DNA from 2 places in the uncultured Sulfitobacter sp. genome. Region 2 is predicted to be linked to the other one. Evidence: riboswitches for the same ligand, from Rfam matches in the RefSeq annotation. Region 2 holds a riboswitch; the other holds the start of a gene.
The links. Region 2 has a riboswitch for thiamine pyrophosphate ahead of thiD (bifunctional hydroxymethylpyrimidine kinase/phosphomethylpyrimidine kinase). Riboswitches for the same ligand answer to the same signal wherever they lie in the genome.

Region 1: it holds a riboswitch for thiamine pyrophosphate, as region 2 does, so the genes downstream of both, thiB (thiamine ABC transporter substrate binding subunit) here and thiD (bifunctional hydroxymethylpyrimidine kinase/phosphomethylpyrimidine kinase) in region 2, are expected to answer to the same signal.

Annotation. Positions count from the first base shown of each region.
Region 1 covers NZ_CAXHZD010000001.1:627,393-637,563, forward strand. The annotation lists gene AADJ11_RS03020 (ATP-binding cassette domain-containing protein) at 1-133, opposite strand, end outside; gene AADJ11_RS03025 (thiamine/thiamine pyrophosphate ABC transporter permease ThiP) at 120-1,676, opposite strand; gene thiB (thiamine ABC transporter substrate binding subunit) at 1,652-2,629, opposite strand; TPP riboswitch at 2,664-2,763, opposite strand; gene aroC (chorismate synthase) at 2,856-3,956, shown strand; gene AADJ11_RS03040 (DMT family transporter) at 4,037-5,014, shown strand; gene AADJ11_RS03045 (cyclase family protein) at 5,133-6,080, shown strand; gene AADJ11_RS03050 (branched-chain amino acid aminotransferase) at 6,156-7,025, opposite strand; gene AADJ11_RS03055 (MarR family transcriptional regulator) at 7,188-7,700, shown strand; gene AADJ11_RS03060 (response regulator) at 7,697-8,398, shown strand; gene AADJ11_RS03065 (exodeoxyribonuclease VII small subunit) at 8,541-8,783, shown strand; gene AADJ11_RS03070 (polyprenyl synthetase family protein) at 8,770-9,675, shown strand; gene dxs (1-deoxy-D-xylulose-5-phosphate synthase) at 9,694-10,171, shown strand, end outside.
Region 2 covers NZ_CAXHZD010000002.1:480,083-490,253, reverse strand. The annotation lists gene AADJ11_RS08695 (ABC transporter ATP-binding protein) at 1-29, opposite strand, end outside; gene tenA (thiaminase II) at 26-706, opposite strand; gene AADJ11_RS08685 (ABC transporter substrate-binding protein) at 706-1,644, opposite strand; gene AADJ11_RS08680 (HesA/MoeB/ThiF family protein) at 1,641-2,636, opposite strand; gene AADJ11_RS08675 (thiamine phosphate synthase) at 2,633-3,229, opposite strand; gene AADJ11_RS08670 (thiazole synthase) at 3,226-3,999, opposite strand; gene thiS (sulfur carrier protein ThiS) at 4,003-4,206, opposite strand; gene thiO (glycine oxidase ThiO) at 4,190-5,185, opposite strand; gene thiD (bifunctional hydroxymethylpyrimidine kinase/phosphomethylpyrimidine kinase) at 5,185-5,991, opposite strand; TPP riboswitch at 6,050-6,148, opposite strand; tRNA gene AADJ11_RS08650 (tRNA-Leu) at 6,334-6,420, opposite strand; gene AADJ11_RS08645 (hypothetical protein) at 6,462-7,013, opposite strand; gene AADJ11_RS08640 (Lrp/AsnC ligand binding domain-containing protein) at 7,045-7,500, opposite strand; gene putA (bifunctional proline dehydrogenase/L-glutamate gamma-semialdehyde dehydrogenase PutA) at 7,629-10,171, shown strand, end outside.

The sequences.
Region 1 (10,171 bases), on a different contig from region 2:
GCGCGCCCAGCAGCGTTGATTTACCAGCACCGGAGGGGCCAATAACCGCATATTTCTTTTGCGGTTCAATCGACATATCGGCCCGCAGTGAAAAACTGCCTTGGGTGATAAGCACCTGTTCAAGCTTGAGCATGGGCGCGTCCTGCCTTGTCGAAAATCCAAAAAATGCCCAGCGATAGCGCCAAAAGAATAAGCGCGGCCCCGGCTGCGGCCTCCATCTGGTAGCTGCCCATAAGACGGTACATTTGCAATGGCAATGTGGTGTGGTCTTGATCTGCGAATAGGGCGATCACACCAAGATCCCCCATGGAAAGCGCCCCGGTCAGCCCCATCGCAAAACCGATCTGCGGGCGCAATCGCGGGAAAACGACCCAACGCCAAAACGGCCAGCATTGCAGGGACAACGCTTGGGACAGACGCCCATAAACCTGCACGGTGTCACGCAAGGGTGGCACAAGGATGCGCAGCGCAAAGGGCAGGGCCATCAATGCGTTTACCAAGGCCGTCACGGGCAGCGCAAATAACACAGGATTCGCGACCGGGTGGATCAGAATAAACCATCCGGTGCCGATCATCAGGGGGGACGCCGCGATGCCGAACAGGCCGATGGCCTCGACGCTGCCGCGTTTCGCGGTGGCGATCCAGCCCGCCATGGGCAATGCCAGCAACAGCAATACGGCCACACTGCACAGGGCAACGCCGATGGAGGTCACGGCCGATTGCCAGACGATTGCCGGTGTTACCAACAACCCGGCCAGCCCTTGCGCGATGATGGCACCAAAGGGCAGCAGCAAAAACAGCGCGCCGATGGTGATGACGATGCCGTCTAGCAGTCGTTGGACCCCGCCCCGTGCGTCCCAGCGTCGGCGCAGACGGTCTTGGCCGCCGCCAATGCTGACGTTTGGGATGATCCACAACGCAAAAAATGCGGCGCTGCCAGCCAAAACAAGCTGTACCAAGGAGAGTAAGGCGGCGCGGCTTAGGTCGAAATCAAACCGGAACGCCTGATAGATTGCCAGTTCGATGGTCGTGGCGCGCGGGCCACCGCCAAGGGTCAGTGCGACGGCAAAGCTGGTCAGGCAAATGACAAAGATAAGTGCCGCCGTTCCGGGTAAAATCTGCCTTAGCATAGGCAATTCGATTGTTTGGAAAACGGCGCGCGGCGTTAGATCAAGCTGTCCCGCCAATCGAAACCGTTCAGCAGGAAGCGTTTGCCACGCTTGCAACAAAAGGCGCGTCGCAAGCGGGAGATTGAAAAACACATGCGCCAGAACAACCCCGTGCAGCCCGTAAATCGATATCGTGGGCAGGTTCAAACCGGCAAGCGCCATGTTGAGCCAACCCGCCCGCCCAAAGACGGTCAGCAGGCCCAGAACCGCGACAATAACGGGCAGGATGAACGGCGCACCCAGCAAGGTCACCAACAGGCCGCGCCCGACGAACTGCCTGCGGGCCAAAGCGCGGGCAACAGGAACGGCCAGCACGGTTGAGATACCGGCGGACAGCGCGGCTTGGACGACGGTAAAATGGATTGCAGACCATTCAGCGGGGCCCAGGCCGCTGCCGTATTCTGCGCGCGTTAAAACGGCCCAAACTGCGGCAAGGATCAGCAGGGCCACCAAAGCGGCCGCGCTGATCCCGGTTTTCGTACTTACTGCGAAAGGGCGGAGAGCCATTCAGCCAGCGCTTCTTTTCGGAGTGCAGGGACGGCTTCGTTCGGAATCAAAAGCGCCTTTCCGGGTTCGATGGTTTGGTCAAATGCGGCAGGCAAGCCGCCTTCTGGCATAACCGCAGGATACATCCAGTTCGTTGTTGGCAGCACAGATTGTGCCGCATCCGACACCATGAATTCCATGAACGCGTCGGCCAGATCGCTTTGATCACTGTTCGCCAGTTTGCCGACAACTTCGACCTGCATGTAATGACCTTCGTCAAAGGGGGCCGCGACCTTGGTTCCATCTTCTTCGGCGATGATGTGGTAGGCGGGCGATGTGGTATAGCTTAGCACCATATCGGCCTCGCCCTCAAGGAACAGGCCGTATGCTTCGGACCAGCCTTTGGTCACGGTGACGATATTGTCGGCCAACCCGTCCCATATTGCTGGTGCCTCATTGCCATATGCCTCTTTGACCCACATCAGCAGGCCCAAGCCGGGGGTGGATGACCGTGGGTCTTGGATGATGATTTTGACATCACTTTCGCCCAGCTCACGAAAATTCTTGGGGGGTGTCATATCGGTGTTGTGAACAAAGGCGAAATAGCCCCAATCATACGGGATAAAGCTTTCGTCGTTCCACGCGATTGGCAGGTCATAGTCGGCGCTGATGTCAGTCGGTGCAAACAGGCCGGTTTTCTTGGCCGCCGCGATCAGGCTGGTATCCAGCCCCAGCACAATATCCGCGTCAGATCGCGTCCCCTCAAGCTTGAGACGGGCCAGCAATGCGGGGCCATCCCCCATGCCAACGAATTTCAGATCGCAGGCGCAGGTTTCTTCGAACGCCTTTTCGATCACCGGGCCGGGGCCCCATTCGGCAACGAAACTGTCGTAGGTATAGACCACCAATTCGGGCGTGTCGGCATAGGTCGATGTGGCAAGAAAAGTTGTGGCAGCAAGTGTAAGATACTTCATGGCATCCTCCAAAATGCGGCGTCAGAAAGCGTTGGAGTGATGTCCAGACCTTCCCTCCGCCGGTGTTAACCGGTTCAGGTTCTACGGGTCAGCTTTCGCAATCTCAGCACAACAGTGCCCCCCGAGGTATTCAAAGACGTAGGAGGCTTGTGCGCCCTTGGCAAGCCAAAACCCCTTGAGGCATGCCGCCACCCCCGTTAATGCGGAGGGCAAAGGAGCATCCAATATGTCGATCAACAGCTTTGGCCATCTTTTCCGCGTCACCACTTGGGGTGAAAGCCACGGCCCTGCCTTGGGTGCGACCGTTGATGGCTGCCCGCCTGGCGTGACGATTACCGAAGAGATGATCCAGCACTGGATGGACAAGCGTAAGCCCGGCCAGAACAAATACACCACCCAGCGGCGCGAGGCCGACGAGGTGCGCATCCTATCGGGCGTGTTCGAAGGGGTGACAACCGGCACGCCAATCCAGTTGATGATTGAAAACACCGATCAGCGGTCCAAAGACTATGGTGATATCAAGGACAAGTTCCGCCCCGGCCATGCCGACATCACCTATTTCCAGAAATACGGCATTCGCGATTACCGCGGGGGTGGCCGGTCGTCTGCGCGGGAAACGGCGTCGCGTGTGGCCGCAGGCGGATTGGCCCGTGAGGCGATCAAGGCGATTGCTCCAAATCTGCAAATCACCGGCTATATGGTGCAGATGGGTGCCCACAAGATTGACCGAGATGCGTTTGATTGGGACCAGATTGAAGAGAACCCGTTTTGGGTGCCGGATGCCAAAGCGGCGGCGGATTGGGCTGATTATCTGGATGGTTTGCGCAAGTCCGGATCGTCGGTCGGCGCGGTTATCGAAATTACAGCGCGCAATGTCCCTGCTGGCCTTGGCGCACCGGTTTACGGCAAGCTTGATACCGATCTGGCAGCCGCGATGATGAGCATTAACGCCGTCAAAGGTGTGGAAATCGGCGAAGGCATGTCTGCCGCGATGCTAACGGGCGAATTGAACGCTGACGAGATCAGCATGGGCCCTGACGGCCCTGTGTATTCGTCAAACCACGCGGGCGGTATCTTGGGCGGGATCAGCACAGGGCAGGATATTGTGCTGCGTTTCGCGGTCAAACCGACGTCAAGCATCCTGACCACACGCAAGACAATCACGAAATCCGGCGAGGATACCGAGATTATCACAAAGGGCCGCCATGATCCTTGCGTTGGTATCCGTGCGGTGCCGGTGGGCGAGGCGATGATGGCCTGCGTCTTGCTGGACCATATGCTGCTGCACCGGGGGCAGGTTGGCGAAAATCAGGGCATCATCGGCTAAGCTGGCCGAAAAGTTCAAATTTTTCGGTAGGCCGCGCGCGGGCTCTTGAACTTTGATCCGCAGGGGCGCAAGCATCCGGTATGGCAGCAACAATGACTGAACACCGCCCGGGACGGGCCATTGCCCTCAAACTGGGGGCGGTCTTTTTATTCACGGCCATGGCGGCCATCATCAAGACCGCGACCGATACGGTCCCGGCCGCGCAGGCTGTGTTCTTCCGGTCGTTCTTTGCTTTTCCGGTAATTATTTTGTGGCTCTGGCAGCGCGGCGATCTGCGCCACGGGTTAGAGCCGTCAAATCTGATGGGGCATGTCTGGCGCGGGGTGTTTGGCACCACGGCCATGGGGCTGACCTTTGGCGGGCTGAGCTTGTTGCCGTTGCCCGAAGTCACGGCAATCGGCTATGCGACGCCGTTGTTCACCGTTGTTTTTGCCGCGATTTTTCTGGGCGAACGGGTGCGCCTGTTCCGCCTGTCTGCGGTTGCCGTTGGTTTGGTGGGGGTTTTGATCGTGCTCTATCCGCGCTTTACGATTGGGGGCGATGCGGTGTCGCAGATGGCGACGATGGGCGCGATTATGGTTCTTGGCGCGTCGATCATGCGGGCCATGGTGCAAATTCACGTACGCCGGTTGGTGCAAACCGATAGCACCGCAGCGATCGTGTTTTTCTTTTCTCTGACGGCGACTGTGCTTTCCTTCCTTACGCTGCCTTTGGGATTGATCCTGAATTGGTCGCCTTTTGTATGGGTCATGCCAGGGTTTGGGGTAAGCGCCTTGTTGGTTGTCGCCGGGCTGATTGGCGGGATTTCGCAAATTATGATCACGTCCTCCTTCAGGTTCGGGCCTGTTTCGATGCTGGCCCCGTTCGATTACGCGTCGATGATTTTTGCGACCCTCATCGGGTGGCTGGTCTTTAGCGAAGTACCGACACCTGCCATTTTGATCGGTGCCGGATTGGTGATGACCGGCGGCGTGCTGATCATTTGGCGGGAACGGCAACTGGGGCTGGACCGGTCAAAAGCCAAGGCCAGCAGCCCCCCGCAAGGCACACCTAGTTAGGGTGTCCGACGTTGCGTCATGCGCGCTTGGGTGGAAATCATGTTAGCCTGATCCTCTGGACATGCGGAATCACCTCTCAAAGAAGGGGCCGCATTTATTTTCTGGGAGGAGAAGTACCATGACATTGAAATCAATTATTGTTGCGACAATCGCCTGTGGCTTTGCGGCCAGCAGCGCCTTGGCGCAGGATTGTGTGCCTTCGAAATGGGGCGCGGATGATCAGATCGGATCGGCCAACCTGATCAGCACCGAGCGGACGTTGGAGGCGTCAAAACTGATCAAACGCGGTAAATCCATGCCGCTTGGTATCGTGATCGGTCCTGATACGCCTGCCTTTCCACCGCGGTCGCTGAACCTGCAGATCGTACAGCCAAACCAGCAAGGCGGGCAGAAACTGTCTGCCTTTGGGTACGAGGGGAATTATAACGACGACATCATCCAGACATGGATCGGCATCGGATCGCAGCTGGATGGTTTGGGCCATTTGGGCGAAAACGGCCAATACTACAACTGTCTGGACGAGAAAGAGATTTCAGCGATTGGCGGGCTGACCAAACTAGGGACCCACGCCGTGCCGCCGCTTGTTGCTCGCGCGGTGATTGTCGATATGGCCAAACATTTCGGCAAAGACGTGTTGGCCGCTGGTGAGCATTTCGGAGAGGCCGAGATTAAGGCCGCGATGGATGCCCAAGAGATTACGGTGAATGAAGGCGATATTGTCATGTTCCACACCGGATGGACCGACGGCATGTTGGAAAGCAACCCTGCCGCATGGGGATCGTCAGAGCCGGGTTTGAACAACGAAGGTGCGGTTTACATGGCGTCGATGAACCCGATGGCTGTGGGTGCGGATACATGGGGGCTTGAGGCTATCCCAGCAAAAGAGGGTGACAAGATTTTCTATGGCCACGTCACGCTGTTGAAAGACAACGGTATCTATATTCTTGAGACGATGAACACCGGCCCATTGGTGCGCGACGGAGTGAAGGAATTCATGTTCGTTCTGGGTCAGCCGCTGATCAAAGGCACGGTGCAGGCGATGATTAACCCTGTCGCATTGTATTAAGCCGCTATCGGAACGGAAAACGGCGCGGGGATGAACCGCGCCGTTTTGTTCGGTTAAGGTGGGTTGGCACCCACCCTACATCCGGACGAGGCGTTCGTAGGCTTCCGAGATGTCGCGGGTCAGGGCACCGACCTCGAAGGTGTAATCCGCGATCTGGCCGACGGGTGTAACCTCGGCGGCGGTGCCGGTCAGCCAGCACTGTTCAAAACCTTCAAGCTCTTCCGGCATGATGCGGCGCTCGTGAACGATCAGACCCTTTTCCTTGAGCATCCCGATTACAGTCTGACGTGTCAGACCGTTCAGGAAACAGTCGGCCAGCGGTGTATGCACTTCGCCGTCTTTGACGAAAAAGATGTTCGCGCCTGTCGCTTCGGCCACATAGCCGCGGTAATCCATGAACAACGCGTCAGAGCATCCCTTGGCCTCGGCCGCGTGTTTGGATGTGGTGCAAATCATATAAAGACCGGCGGCCTTGGCATGCACGGGGATCGTCTCGGGCGAGGGGCGCTTCCATTTGGAGATGTCGAGCTTGGCGCCCTTCATCTTGGCGTCGCCATAGTAGTTGCCCCATTCCCAGCCGGCGATTGCCAGACGCACGGGGTTGCGCGCGGCAGAGACGCCCATGTCAGGGCCAGCACCACGCCACGCCACTGCGCGCACATAAGCATCTGTCCAGCCATTTGCCTGCAGCATTTCGTATTTGGCAGCTTCGATTTCATCGACGGTATAGGGGATTTCGAAATCCAGATACTCGGCGGATTTGCGCAGACGTTCCGAATGTTCGCGGCCTTTGAAAATCTTGCCGTTATAGCACCGCTCACCTTCGAATACAGACGAGGCATAGTGCATGGCATGGGTCAGAATATGGACATTGGCATCACGCCAATCGATCATCTTGCCATCCATCCAGATCTTGCCGTCGCGATCATCATATGCACCGTCCATGGTGAATCCTTCCTTGATCCGTCATCATAATTTACGAATGTTGCGTAAGATGCGCCTGAAATGGACATTTTGTTACGCAAAACCTGAGATTCGTTAGCCTTTGACACTTGGAAAGTCAACAAGGCTGACGTAAACTCTGATGTGAAGTTGCAGGAGACAAGAATGGCAGACGGACGCGGCACATCTTCTCACTCCGGTGAAAACCTGTTGTTTTTAACGGATGAACAGCTGCGGCAGGCGATCGAGGCCATGTTTTTTGCCTATCGCGGATTTACAGCAGATCCTGACCGAATTCTGGTGGATATGGCCTATGGCCGCGCCCATCACCGCGCGATCCACTTTATCAACCGGGCACCGGGCACAACGGTGAATAATTTGTTGGGGCTGCTGGGTGTTACAAAACAGTCCCTGAATCGTGTGTTGCGCACGTTGATTGCCGATGGTCTGGTGGAAAGCCAGGTGGGAAAATCAGACAAGCGGGAGCGGCATTTGTACTTGACCGAAGCAGGCCGCGTGCTTGAGCAGACATTATCGGACGCGCAGCGCGTGCGAATGCGCAGCGCCTTTCGCGACGCGGGGCCAGAGGCCGTCGCCGGTTTTAGAACTGTGCTGGAAACGATGATGGACCCGGAAATGCGCCACAGCTACCTGCGCCTGAAAGAGAATAGCGGATGAGCAGCATGGATGCGCATCTGCTGATCGTGGACGATGACGAACGTATTCGGACGTTGTTGCAGAAATTTCTGATGCGGCACGGGTTTTTGGTGACCGCTGCACGCGACGCAGCACATGCACGGCGGATTCTGGCCGGTCTTGATTTCGATTTGATCGTGCTGGACGTGATGATGCCCGGCGAAGACGGGCTTAGCCTGACCCGCAGTTTGCGTGAAACAATGGCGACGCCGATTTTACTGCTGACGGCCAAAGGCGAGACCGACAACCGGATCGAGGGGCTTGAGGCCGGTGCAGATGACTATCTGGCAAAGCCGTTCGAGCCAAAGGAATTGCTGCTGCGCATCAACGCGATTTTGCGCCGCATGCCCGATACCAGCGTGTCAGACAGCGCGCCAAAGGTACTGTCGATGGGGCCAATCCGCTATGACATAGAACGCGGAGAGCTGTGGCAGGGCGATGATCTGGTGCGGCTGACGGCAACCGAGATCCAACTGATGCGCATTTTTGCCGCGCAACCCGGCGCGGCACTGAGCCGGTCAAAGCTGGTTGAAGAATTGGGCCGTGATCGCGGGCAGGCGCAGGAACGCGCTGTTGATGTGCAGATCACCCGGCTGCGGCGCAAGATCGAGGATAATCCAAAGCAACCGCGCTATCTGCAGACCGTGCGCGGTGCGGGTTATATGCTGGCCCCGGATTAATTCAGCTGCTGCCCTATGGGGGTTTCACACCCCCAAACCCCCGTGAGATATTTTTGAGCCAGAGAAGTTGTGATCGGCGACTGGAAGGCGCGCGCCATGCGAGCTATGGTTGGGAAAGATTTAAGTATGAAGGTTGGCAGATATGACTGAAACTGCGGTAGACGAAATGAGCTTTGAAGCGGCAATGGCCGAGCTTGAAAAAGTATTGGGCCAGCTGGAACGGGGCGATGTCGCGTTGGATGAAAGCATTGCGCTGTACGAACGTGGTGCCGCGTTGAAGAAACGCTGTGAAACCAAGTTGAAAGAAGCAGAAGAAAAAGTTGCCCAGATTACCTTGGACGGGGATGGCAATCCGACAGGGGTGACGGCTGTTGGCGGGGTTTGACGTTCATTTGGACGCAGAGCTGACGCGCAGGCCGTTTGATCAGGCGCTGAGCCATGCGGCCGATTTGGCGACCGGGCAGATTTTGCATGGGCTGGGCGGTGTCGATGGTACGGTCGCCGAGGCGATGCGATATGCCGTGACCGGTGGCAAAGGATTGCGCGCCTTTTTCGTGATCGAGAGCGCGCGGCTGCACGGCATTCTGGACGCGCAGGCGGCCCCTTGTGCCGGTGCGATCGAGGCGCTGCATGCCTATTCGTTGATACATGATGATTTGCCGTCGATGGATGATGATAATCTGCGCCGCGGGCAGCCGACGGTCCATGTGCAATGGGATGAAGCGACGGCCATTTTGGCCGGGGATGCTTTGCAAACCTTGGCGTTTGAGCTGATTGCAAATGCCGGATGCCCTGATGCCGCGCGTGTGGCGTTGATTGCGGGGTTGGCCCGTGCAGCCGGCGTGCGCGGTATGGTCGGGGGGCAGGCGATGGACATCGCGGCCGAGACCGCCAGCCAACCCTTGACGTTGGAGCAGATCAGCGTTTTGCAAGCGGGCAAAACCGGCGCGTTGATTGAATGGGCCGCAACCACCGGCCCGGTGATGGCAGGTGCCGATGCTGGCCCGTTGCGGCGCTATGCCCGCGACCTTGGCCTTGCCTTTCAGATTGCCGACGACATCTTGGATATCGAGGGCGATGCCGAAACTGTTGGCAAAGCTGTCGGAAAAGATGCAGGTGCCGGTAAGGCGACATTCGTATCGCTGCTGGGGTTAGAGCCGGCGAAAGAGCGGGCCCGCGCGTTGGTGAATTCTGCTTGTGACGCTTTGGCCCCTTATGGCGACGACGCGGAAACCTTGCGAGACGCGGCACGCTTCGTTATTGCGCGCAAAAGCTGACCCTTCGGAGGGGCCGAGATGACTGAAAGACCCAAGACACCATTGCTGGACCGTGTGGCACGCCCTGCGGATCTGAAACAGTTTTCCGATCCCGAGCTGATCAAGCTGTCGGATGAGCTGCGTGCCGAGACGATTTCGACTGTGTCCGAAACCGGCGGGCATTTGGGTGCTGGCTTGGGCGTTGTTGAACTGACGGTCGCCTTGCATGCCGTTTTTGACACCCCCCGTGACAAGCTGATTTGGGATGTTGGCCACCAATGCTATCCGCATAAGATCCTGACGGAGCGGCGTGATCGTATCCGCACCTTGCGGATGAAAGACGGGCTGAGCGGTTTCACCAAGCGCAGCGAATCCCCCTATGATCCCTTTGGCGCGGCCCATAGTTCGACGTCGATTTCTGCTGCTTTGGGCTTTGCCGTTGCGCGTGATCTGGGTGGTGTTGTCCCCGAGGGGCTGGGCGATGCGATTGCGGTGATCGGTGACGGGTCGATGTCTG
Region 2 (10,171 bases):
GCAAAGCTGATCCCCGGCGGCACGGTCATTGGCCGCGCAATCCCATTTGCCAAAACCCGATCTCTAGCGTCGTGGCCGTCGTGAACCGGTTTTGCAGCACAGCAGCGCGGGGGGAAGTCGCAAGGTCACCGATGCGCCGCGCAACAGCGTCATCGATCATCGCGCCGACCGATGCGCAGAGCGATTGATAATCCGGATCAGCATAGGTGTTGATCCAATCGACATAAGGCGTATCGGGGTTCTTATCCCGCGAGAGGCGCAGACCAATTTCGCCATACCCCATCACGCAAGGGGCCAATGCCGCCATCAGATCAAGGAAATCGCCCTGATGCCCCGCATCCAGCACATAGCGCGTATAGGCTAGGTTTTCGGACGCCTCAGCCGCGTCAAACAGCGTCTGTTCATCAATACCCTCTGCGGCGCAGGTTTGAACATGCAGCGCCATCTCGTGATTGACGAGCGCATCAACGGTTGCGGAACAAACCTTCATCTCATCCAGCGTTTCGGACTTTACCACGCCCAGCGACCACGCCCGCGCGAAATGCACCAAAAAGACATAGTCCTGCACCAGATAATACAGGAACGCATGGCGCGGCAGCGTCCCGTCACGCAGCCCTTCGACAAAGGGATGGTGGGTATAGTTCCGCCACGGCCCTGCCGCCTTGGCCCGCCAATGGGCAAAGGTTTTGCCATAATCGGGGGCCATCAGTCAGCCGTCACATCAATGGCAATTTGTGACACGGGGTTCTGGCTTGGGATCAACCCGGCTTCATTCAAAAACGTCTCGAATGCGGCATAGCGACCGGCGTCCATGGCGGCAGGGCGCAGCGCGAAACGTGGGATGGTATCGGCCCATGCCAATGCGTTCAGCTCGTCTTGCAATTCAGTCGAGGTGCCGGAAAACAGCGCCCAGCTTTCTTCGGGGTTGTTCACGATATACTGAGTCGCCTGTTCGGTCGCAGTCAGAAAACGGGCGATCATATCCTTGTCCATGCCGTCGCTATTCGCGACATAAATCAGCTCGTCATAGGATGGCAGGCCTTCTTCCTCGACAAAGAAACAGGTGCCTTCGATCTCTTCGATGTGCATCTGGTTCAGCTCAAAGTTCCGGAACGCGCCAATGACCGCGTCCACCTGACCAGACATCAGCGAGGGTGACAGCGACCAGTTCACGTTCACCAGTTCAACATCATCCGGCGCGACGTCGTTATGGCGCAGGATCGCGCCTAGAACCGCCTCTTCCACGCCGCCCACGGAAAAGCCGACCTTTTTACCAGCCAAATCCGCAGGGGATTTGATCGGGCCATCTGCCAGCACCAAAAGACAGTTAAGCGGCGTCGCCACCAAGGTGCCGACCCGTTTCAGGGGCAGACCTTCGTGAATTTGCAGGTGCAGTTGCGGCTGATAGGAAATCGCCAGATCCGCCTTGCCAGCGGCCACCAGCTTGGGCGGGTCGGACGGGTCGGCTGGCGCGATGGCCGTCACGTCCAGATTTTGATCGGCAAAATAACCTTTTTCCTGCGCAATAATGATGGGGCCGTGGTTGGGGTTCACGAACCAATCCAGCAGCACGGTCATTTCATCAGCAGCGATCAAGGGGGATGCCGCCAGCGATAGTGCGACGGTAAACGAGGGTAGTTTCATGTGGTTTGCCTTTCGAAGTGTACTGTGTCGCCAGCGGCAACAAGGGAGATTTCGCCAGCCCAATAGGACCGCAGATGTGTGGCAGCCTGCCAGGCCCGCAGACCGGATCGACAGGCAAAGACGGCGCGCACCCCCGCCTTTGGGGCAGCGCTTTGCTGGGTGAATTGCGCCACAGTCATGCGCTGCGCGAAGGGCACAATAGCCGTCGGGGCCTCAGCCTCATCACGCAATTCCACGACAAAGTCAGACGCCGATATGTCCGAAGCAGCGATAAAGCCAAGCGCGTCGTCAGGCTCGGGTGCGGTATCAAAACGAAAGCCGCCCGTGCGAAAGCTGTGCATGTCAAAGCTGATCAATTGCCCCAGCGGGGACGGTGATTGGCCGATCAGACAGGCAATCGCCATTTGCGCCTGCGCCGCCCCGATCAGCCCCACCGTTGGCCCCATGACCCCCGCCGTCGCACAGCTGGCCGCGCGGTCCGGCAGGTCGGGAAACACAGCGCGCAACGACGGGGCCGTGCCGCAAAATCCGCCGACATAGCCCGCAAACCCCAACACCGACGCGCTGATCATCGGGACACCCGCCGCGCGGCAAGTATCAGACAGAATATAGCTGACGGCGAAACTGTCGGCGCAATCCAGCACAAGCGTGCTACCCGCCACCAGCTGCGGCGCATTTGCGGGGTCAAGTGACTGCGGAACGGTCTGTATCTCACACTCAGCATTCAGACGGCGCAGGCTTGCCGCTGCGGCGTCAACCTTCAGCGCGCCGATATCGGTTTCGCGAAACAGAACTTGACGGTGCAGATTGCTGAGCGATACGTGATCCCCGTCCACGAGCGTCAGGTGCCCGACGCCCGCCCCCACCAAATACTGAAGCACTGGCGCGGCCAGCCCGCCTGCCCCCACGATCAACACGCTAGCCGCGCGCAGGCGCGCCTGTCCGGCAGTGCCAACCTCGGCAAGGGTTTCTTGGCGGATATATCTGCTCATCGTGTCGCCACCAGCCATGCGCGAACCCGAGCCTCGGGGCTGTCATTCAATGTGATGTCCGTTACCGCCGCCACAACATCCGCACCCGCGGCAAAGGCCCCCGCCGCGCGATCGGTGTTCATGCCGCCAATGGCAATCAACGGCGTATCCCCGATTACAGCGCGCCACGTCGTCAGCTTTTCCACACCTTGCTGATGCCATTTCATCTGTTTCAGGATCGTGGGGTATATCGGGCCAAGCGCGATATAATCGGGATGCAGATCCAGCGCGCGGGCAAGCTCGGCCTTGTCATGGGTGCTGATCCCAAGGCGCAGGCCTGCACTTTGAATGGCTGCCATATCCGCATCATCAAGGTCTTCCTGACCCAGATGGATATAGGTGCATCCCTCGTCAATCGCTGTACGCCAATGATCGTTGATAACCAGCGTACAGCCATGCTCAGCACAGATCGCTTTGGCGCGGCGGATATGGTCTCGCAGCACTTTTGGGCTGACGTTTTTCATCCGCAGTTGCACCAGCTTGATCCCAAGCGGCACAAGACGTTCCAGCCAATCGGCACTGTCAAAAATGGGGTAAAACCGATCCAGCATCATTCCAGGAACGCCTTTCCAATCACGGGCGTGGATGGGCTCGCCATATCGCGCGGTTCCATCGGGTCAGCGGCATGGGCAAGCTGCCCGGCGCTGACCGCCATCGCAAAAGCCTCGGCCATTGCCGCAGGATCGCCCGCCTTGGCCACGGCGGTGTTCAGCAATACCGCGTCAAACCCCATTTCCATCGCTTGCGCGGCCTGCGATGGCAGCCCAAGACCCGCATCGATCACCAAAGGCACATCCGGGAAATGCGCCCGCATGGCCCGTAGCCCGAAAACATTGTTCAGCCCCAAGCCCGATCCGATGGGCGCGCCCCAAGGCATCAAAACCTCGCATCCCGCCTGCAACAGCTTATCCGCGACCACCAAATCTTCGGTCGTGTAGGGGAACACCTGAAAACCGTCTTCGGTCAGAATGCGCGCCGCTTCGACCAAACCGAACACATCAGGTTGCAGGGTGTCTTCCTCGCCGATCACCTCGAGCTTGATCCACTTGGTATCGAATACTTCGCGGGCCATATGGGCGGTGGTCACAGCCTCTTTCACCGAATGGCACCCTGCCGTGTTGGGGAGAATGTGAACGCCAAGGCCCTGCACCAAGGTCCAGAAATCCTGCCCCCCGCGGTCCCGCCCGCTTTCGCGGCGCAGGGATACCGTCGCCACGCTTGCCGCGCTGCGTGTGAATGCATCGGCCAAAATCGCGGGCGACGGGTATTGCGCCGTGCCCAGCATCAGGCCGTTGGCCAGCGTCGTGCCGTAAAAATCACGCATCCCCTAGCCCCCCTGCATCGGAGCGAGGACTTCAACGCGGTCGTCTTGGGCCAAGACATGACCGGCGCGCGCCGGTGCGGCGACAAAACTGCCGTTCACCGCCGTTGCAACCTTGGCACCGCCAAAGCCGGTTCGTTCCAGCAGGTCAGCCAAGGTCGCGGCCTCGACCTCGACCTCGACCGCTTCGCCATTAAGCAGCAGTTTCATGCAATATCTCCGGTATTTTATTGTCACAAATCAGCTCGGCCACCATCCGCGCCATCGCAGGGGCCAGCAGAAACCCGTGCCGGTACAGCCCGTTGGCACAGATCAGATTTCCCCTGCGGCTGATACGGGGGAGGTTGTCTGGAAAGGCCGGGCGGCTATCGACGCCGATCTCGACCACCTCCGCCTCTCCAAACGCAGGGTTGAGCGCATAGGCGGCACTCAGCATTTCAAGCAGGGATCGGGCGGTGATACGGCGGCTATGGCCCGCTTCGATCATCGTTGCCCCGACCATAAACACACCATCCCCGCGCGGCACGACATACAGCGGCACACGCGGATGCAGCATGCGTATGGGACGGTTGAGTGTGACCTCGGGACAGGACAGGATCAGCATCTCGCCCTTAACGCCGCGCAGGTCAGAGACCCCGTCGCGCGCCTGAAACCCGCGACAATCTATGGTTAACCCGCGCTGCGCAAAATCATCCGGATCCGCATCCGCGACCTCAAACGCTGTACCATCCGCAACCAGCCCCGCGCGCAATTGTGCCAACGCCGCGCGCGGGGCCAGATGCGCCTCGCTCTCAAAGAACAACCCTTTTGTAAAACGGCCCGCCAAATCAGGTTCCAGCAGCGATATCTCATCCGCGTCAACTTCGCGAAACGCTTGGGTGCGGCGTGCAAAACGGTTCAGGTCTGCCCTGTCTCGGGCCGGTGACACAACCAGCGTCCCACAGCGGTGCACGGCGCTTGATTGAGCCGCCCACCAATCCGCAGCTTCTTGGCCCAGACGCACAACGGGTTCTTCCGCGCTTTCGCCCTCGCAAAACGGGGCAAGCATGCCGCCGGCCCACCACGAACACGCCTGCCGGCCCAGCGCCGCGTTGCGATCCACCACCCTGACATCGGCCCCGCGATCCAACAGCGCGCGAGCCACGCATAGCCCCGCAACGCCCGCGCCTATGATCGTAATCTGCCCCATCACCACTGGCCGTAAAAATGGTGCACGGGGCCGTGCCCCTTGCCGATCTGCAACTGGTCAGCCGCTGAAATTGCGCCCTGCAAATAGCGGTGCGCGACCCACACCGCGACGTCCAGCTCCAACCCCTTAGACAGGTTCGCCGCAATCGCCGCGGAATAGGTGCACCCTGTCCCGTGGGTATTACGCGTCGCCACCCGGTCTGCGGCCAGCGTCGCCAAGATGCCGCTTTCGTCGACCAAAACATCTGTGCAGGTGTTGCCCTCGGTATGGCCACCCTTCATCAAAACCGCGCCGGGCCCCATGCCGAGCAACCGCATCGCTTGCGCGGCCATGTCATCTGCCGTGCGGGCTGGTGCCTCGCCCAACAGCTGCGCTGCTTCGGGCAGGTTGGGGGTCACCAGCGTCGCAAGCGGTAATATCTTGTCGATCATCGCGTCGATGGCCGACCGCTGCAGCAGCGTGTCACCCGATTTGGCAACCATCACCGGATCAACCACAATCGGCCCGTCGAACCCCGCAATGCCCTTTGCAACCACGTCGATGATAGAGGCCGAAAACAGCATGCCCAGCTTGATCGCGCGCACATCAATGTCTGACAGAACTGCCTCGATCTGGGCCGCCACCAAATCAGCGGGCACCTCGTGGATGGCGGTGACGGTCGTCGTGTTCTGCGCGGTGATGGCGGTGATAACGCTGGCACCATGACAACCGTTCGCCGCCATCGCCTTGATATCAGCCTGAACGCCAGCACCGCCGCCACTATCTGATCCGGCGATTGTCAGGGCGATGGGGGTTTTGGGTATCATTGCGCACGTGTCTCCGTTTGGGCGGGACGTACGGACGCAAGAAAGAGCCTGCGATGTCATTCGCAGAATACCCGTTCCCTACGCCGGTATGACCCGGATCAGGTTCGACGGGTCGGTGCGTACACCTCTCAGCCCTAAGGCCCCCCGACGGATAATATTTCTGGTAGCTGACGACCTTAGAACGCGCCGACTACACTCAAGGGCGGACGCTAGTTCGGCTTTTCCAAGATCGCAATAGGCTTTTGCACAAGCGGGTCGTTAATTCTGGGAAGGGCGTAGAGGATGAGAAACCCAAGAAGCAAACCGGCCTCAAGTAGCCGAAGGCGGTAGGCCAAGGAACAGTGGTGCGGGCGGTGGGACTCGAACCCACACGGGCACAAGGCCCAACAGATTTTAAGTCTGGTATGTCTACCATTCCATCACGCCCGCAACGCCGCGCACAATAGCTTGGTTCTTGGCGGTGTAAATGGTCAGATGTCTTCTCCGACCGGTCCAAGTGGTGCGCCTTTGGCCAAAAGGGCTGCTTCTGACAGCCACGGGTTATTTTCAACGGCTACTAGCAGCTGCGCGCGGGCCTCGGGGATGCGGCCAAGCTTCATCAGGGTCAGCGCCCTGCCCGACTGTGCCGCGACGTGCAAAGGTTGTAGTTTCAAGGCAATATCCAGATCAACCAGCGCGTTTTCATAGTCTTCGCGCAGGTAAAGGATATAGGCGCGCTGGTTGTGGCCTTCGGCGTAGGCAGGGCAATAGGTCACCAGACGATCAAAGTCAGCCAGCGCGCCAACAAAGTCGAAAGCATCGCGCTTGCGCAGCCCGCGGTTCAACACTTCTTGGGCGGCATCATCAGGGGCGCGCAACCACACCTCCCACATCTTGTTTGATAGGGATTGCCCTTGTTGGAAATCACGGGCGGATCGGGATTTTTCAAAAAGCTGCGTCAGCGCGCCTGCGATATCAGGCGGGGCGGGACAGGCAGCAAAAGCAGGGCCACAGATCAAAACAAGGGCGAATGAAAGGCGCATACGACAGTGAACCGCAGTAGCGCCGTTTCAGTCAAGTCACATCTGCGAGCATGATTTCCTTAACGGCTTCCATCGCCACATAGGTCGATGTGTTCGACACATAGGGCAGCGTGGTGATCGTTTCGCCCAGAAAATTCCGATAGGCCGCCATATCGCGGGTCCGCACCTTTAGCAGATAATCAAAGCTGCCCGCGATCATGTGAACCTGTTCAATCTCGTGCACCTTAAGGACGGCGGCGTTAAACGCCTTTAGCGCGACTTCCCGCGTGTCGCTCAGGCGGACCTCGACAAATGCAACGTGATCAAGCCCCAGCCGGATCGGATCCAGCAGCGCGCGGTAGCCCAGAATAACGCCTGCAATCTCAAGCCGGCGCAGACGCGCCTGAGTGGGGGATTTCGACAGACCGATCCGCTTGGCAAGGTCAGTGATGCTAATCCGCCCGTCTTCGGCCAGAACCGTTAGAATCGCCGCGTCAAAGCGGTCCATCTTGAAATCATCATTTGTCACGTCGAACACCCAATTTTAAATCGGTTTGCCTATCAAAATGCCGGCAATCAGTCACTCTTACTTCAAATTGCGCGCTAGACTAGTCCAATTAAACATAGGAGCCTAAAATGGCACGTGATTCTTCCCCGATTTTGCGTCATCAGATCGATGCAGGCACCTACGCCGATCAGGAACATGTTCTGCGTGAACTGATCCGCAACACCCAGCTATCACCTGAGGATCGGGTAGAGATCACCAAAGACGCTGCTGACATTGTGCGCGCCATTCGCAACCACACCGCCCCCGGCCTGATGGAAGTATTCCTTGCTGAATACGGCCTGTCCACGGATGAAGGCGTGGCCCTGATGTGTCTGGCCGAGGCGCTGTTGCGCGTGCCTGATGCCGATACCATTGATGCGTTGATCGAGGATAAAATCGCCCCCTCAGACTGGGGGCGCCACATGGGGCATTCAACATCACCGCTGGTGAATGCATCGACTTGGGCGCTGATGCTGACGGGGCGCGTTTTGGATGATGAACAGCCCGGCCCCGTGCGCCACATCCGCGCCGCGATCAAACGTCTGGGCGAACCCGTGATCCGCACAGCAGTCAGCCGCGCGATGAAGGAAATGGGCCGCCAGTTTGTTCTGGGTGAAAACATAAATGCCGCGATGGAACGCGCCAAAGGCATGGAGAAAAAGGGATATACCTATTCCTATGACATGCTGGGCGAAGCGGCCCGTACCGAAGCCGATGCCAAGCGTTATCACCTAAGCTATAGCCGCGCGATTTCGGCCATTGCGGTGGCCTGCACTCACAAGGACAGCCGCAAAAACCCCGGTATCTCTGTCAAACTATCCGCGCTGCACCCCCGCTATGAGGTCGCACAGGAAGCATCCGTTATGCGCGATCTGGTGCCGCGTCTGCGTGCGCTGGCCCTGCTGGCCAAATCCGCAGGCATGGGGCTGAATGTCGACGCAGAAGAGGCCGACCGACTGGGTCTGTCCTTGGATGTTATCGAAAAAGTGCTGTCCGAGCCTGCGTTGTCCGGATGGGCGGGTTTTGGTGTTGTTGTTCAGGCCTATGGCCCGCGCGCCGGTGTGGTGATTGACGCGCTCTATGACATGGCCATCCGCCACGACCGCAAAATCATGGTCCGTCTGGTGAAAGGGGCCTATTGGGACACCGAGATTAAACGCGCCCAAGTCAAAGGCGTCGATGGTTTTCCTGTCTTCACCCAAAAAGCCGCAACTGACGTGTCCTATATCGCGAATGCGCGCAAATTGTTGAACATGACCGACCGGATCTATCCGCAGTTCGCCACCCACAACGCGCATACGGTCGCCGCCGTTTTGCACATGGCGGAAGACAAGGAAAAATTCGAATTCCAGCGCCTGCATGGCATGGGCGAAACGCTCCATAACATTGTCATGGAAAAACACGGCACCCATTGCCGGGTTTATGCCCCTGTGGGGGCACACAAAGATTTGCTGGCCTATCTCGTGCGTCGCTTGCTGGAAAACGGTGCGAACTCCAGCTTTGTGAACCAGATCGTTGACGAAGATGTGTCCCCCGAAGAAGTCGCGGCCGACCCGTTCGAAAACCTGTCCGACGCCGCTATGCAAATCCCGACCGGACCCGACCTGTTCCAGCCGACGCGCCGTAACTCGATGGGGTTCGATCTGACCCACACCCCCACGCTGGATATGATTGAATCCGCCCGCGCCCCGTGGAGAGCACATCGCTGGGCCGCCACCCCGCTGATCGCAGCCGAGGCAAAGCCAAAGAAAGCCGTGCGTTTGCAAAACCCTGCCGCCGCTGGCCGCAGCCCCGGCACCGTGCGCAATGCATCAGAGGCCGATGTGAAAACCGCCTTTGACAAGGCGCAGATCTGGGATGCCCCGCTGCAAACCCGCCAAGAGGTGCTGCTGAAAGCTGCTGATATGCTCGAAGCGCATTATGGCGAAATCTTTGCGCTGCTGACCCGCGAAGCTGGCAAAAGCCTGCCCGACTGCGTTGGCGAGCTGCGCGAAGCCGTTGATTTCTTGCGCTATTATGCCTCGCAAGCCACCAACGTGCCGCCCGCTGGCATCTTTACCTGCATCTCGCCGTGGAACTTCCCGCTGGCGATTTTCTGTGGGCAGGTCAGCGCCGCCTTGGCCGCTGGCAACGCCGTGCTGGCGAAACCCGCTGAACAAACCCCGCTGATCGCGTTTCTGGCCGTATCGCTGCTGCACGAGGCTGGCGTGCCGCGCGATGTCTTGCAACTGCTGCCCGGCGGCGGCGATGTGGGCGCGGCGCTTACCTCTGATCCTCGGGTAAATGGTGTGGCCTTTACCGGCTCGACCGCGACAGCGCTGAAAATCCGCCAATCCATGGCAGATAATTGCGCCCCCGGCACCCCGCTGATCGCCGAAACCGGCGGGCTTAACGCCATGATTGTCGACAGCACCGCCCTGCCCGAACAAGCCGTTCAAGCCATCGTGGAAAGCGCGTTCCAATCCGCCGGGCAACGCTGTTCGGCCCTGCGCTGCCTCTATGTTCAAGAGGACATCGCCAAAGAGCTGATCGAGATGATTGAAGGCGCGATTGAGGTCATGGTCATGGGCAACCCCTGGGCTATTTCGACCGATATCGGCCCCGTCATCGACGAGGCCGCCCGCAAAACCAT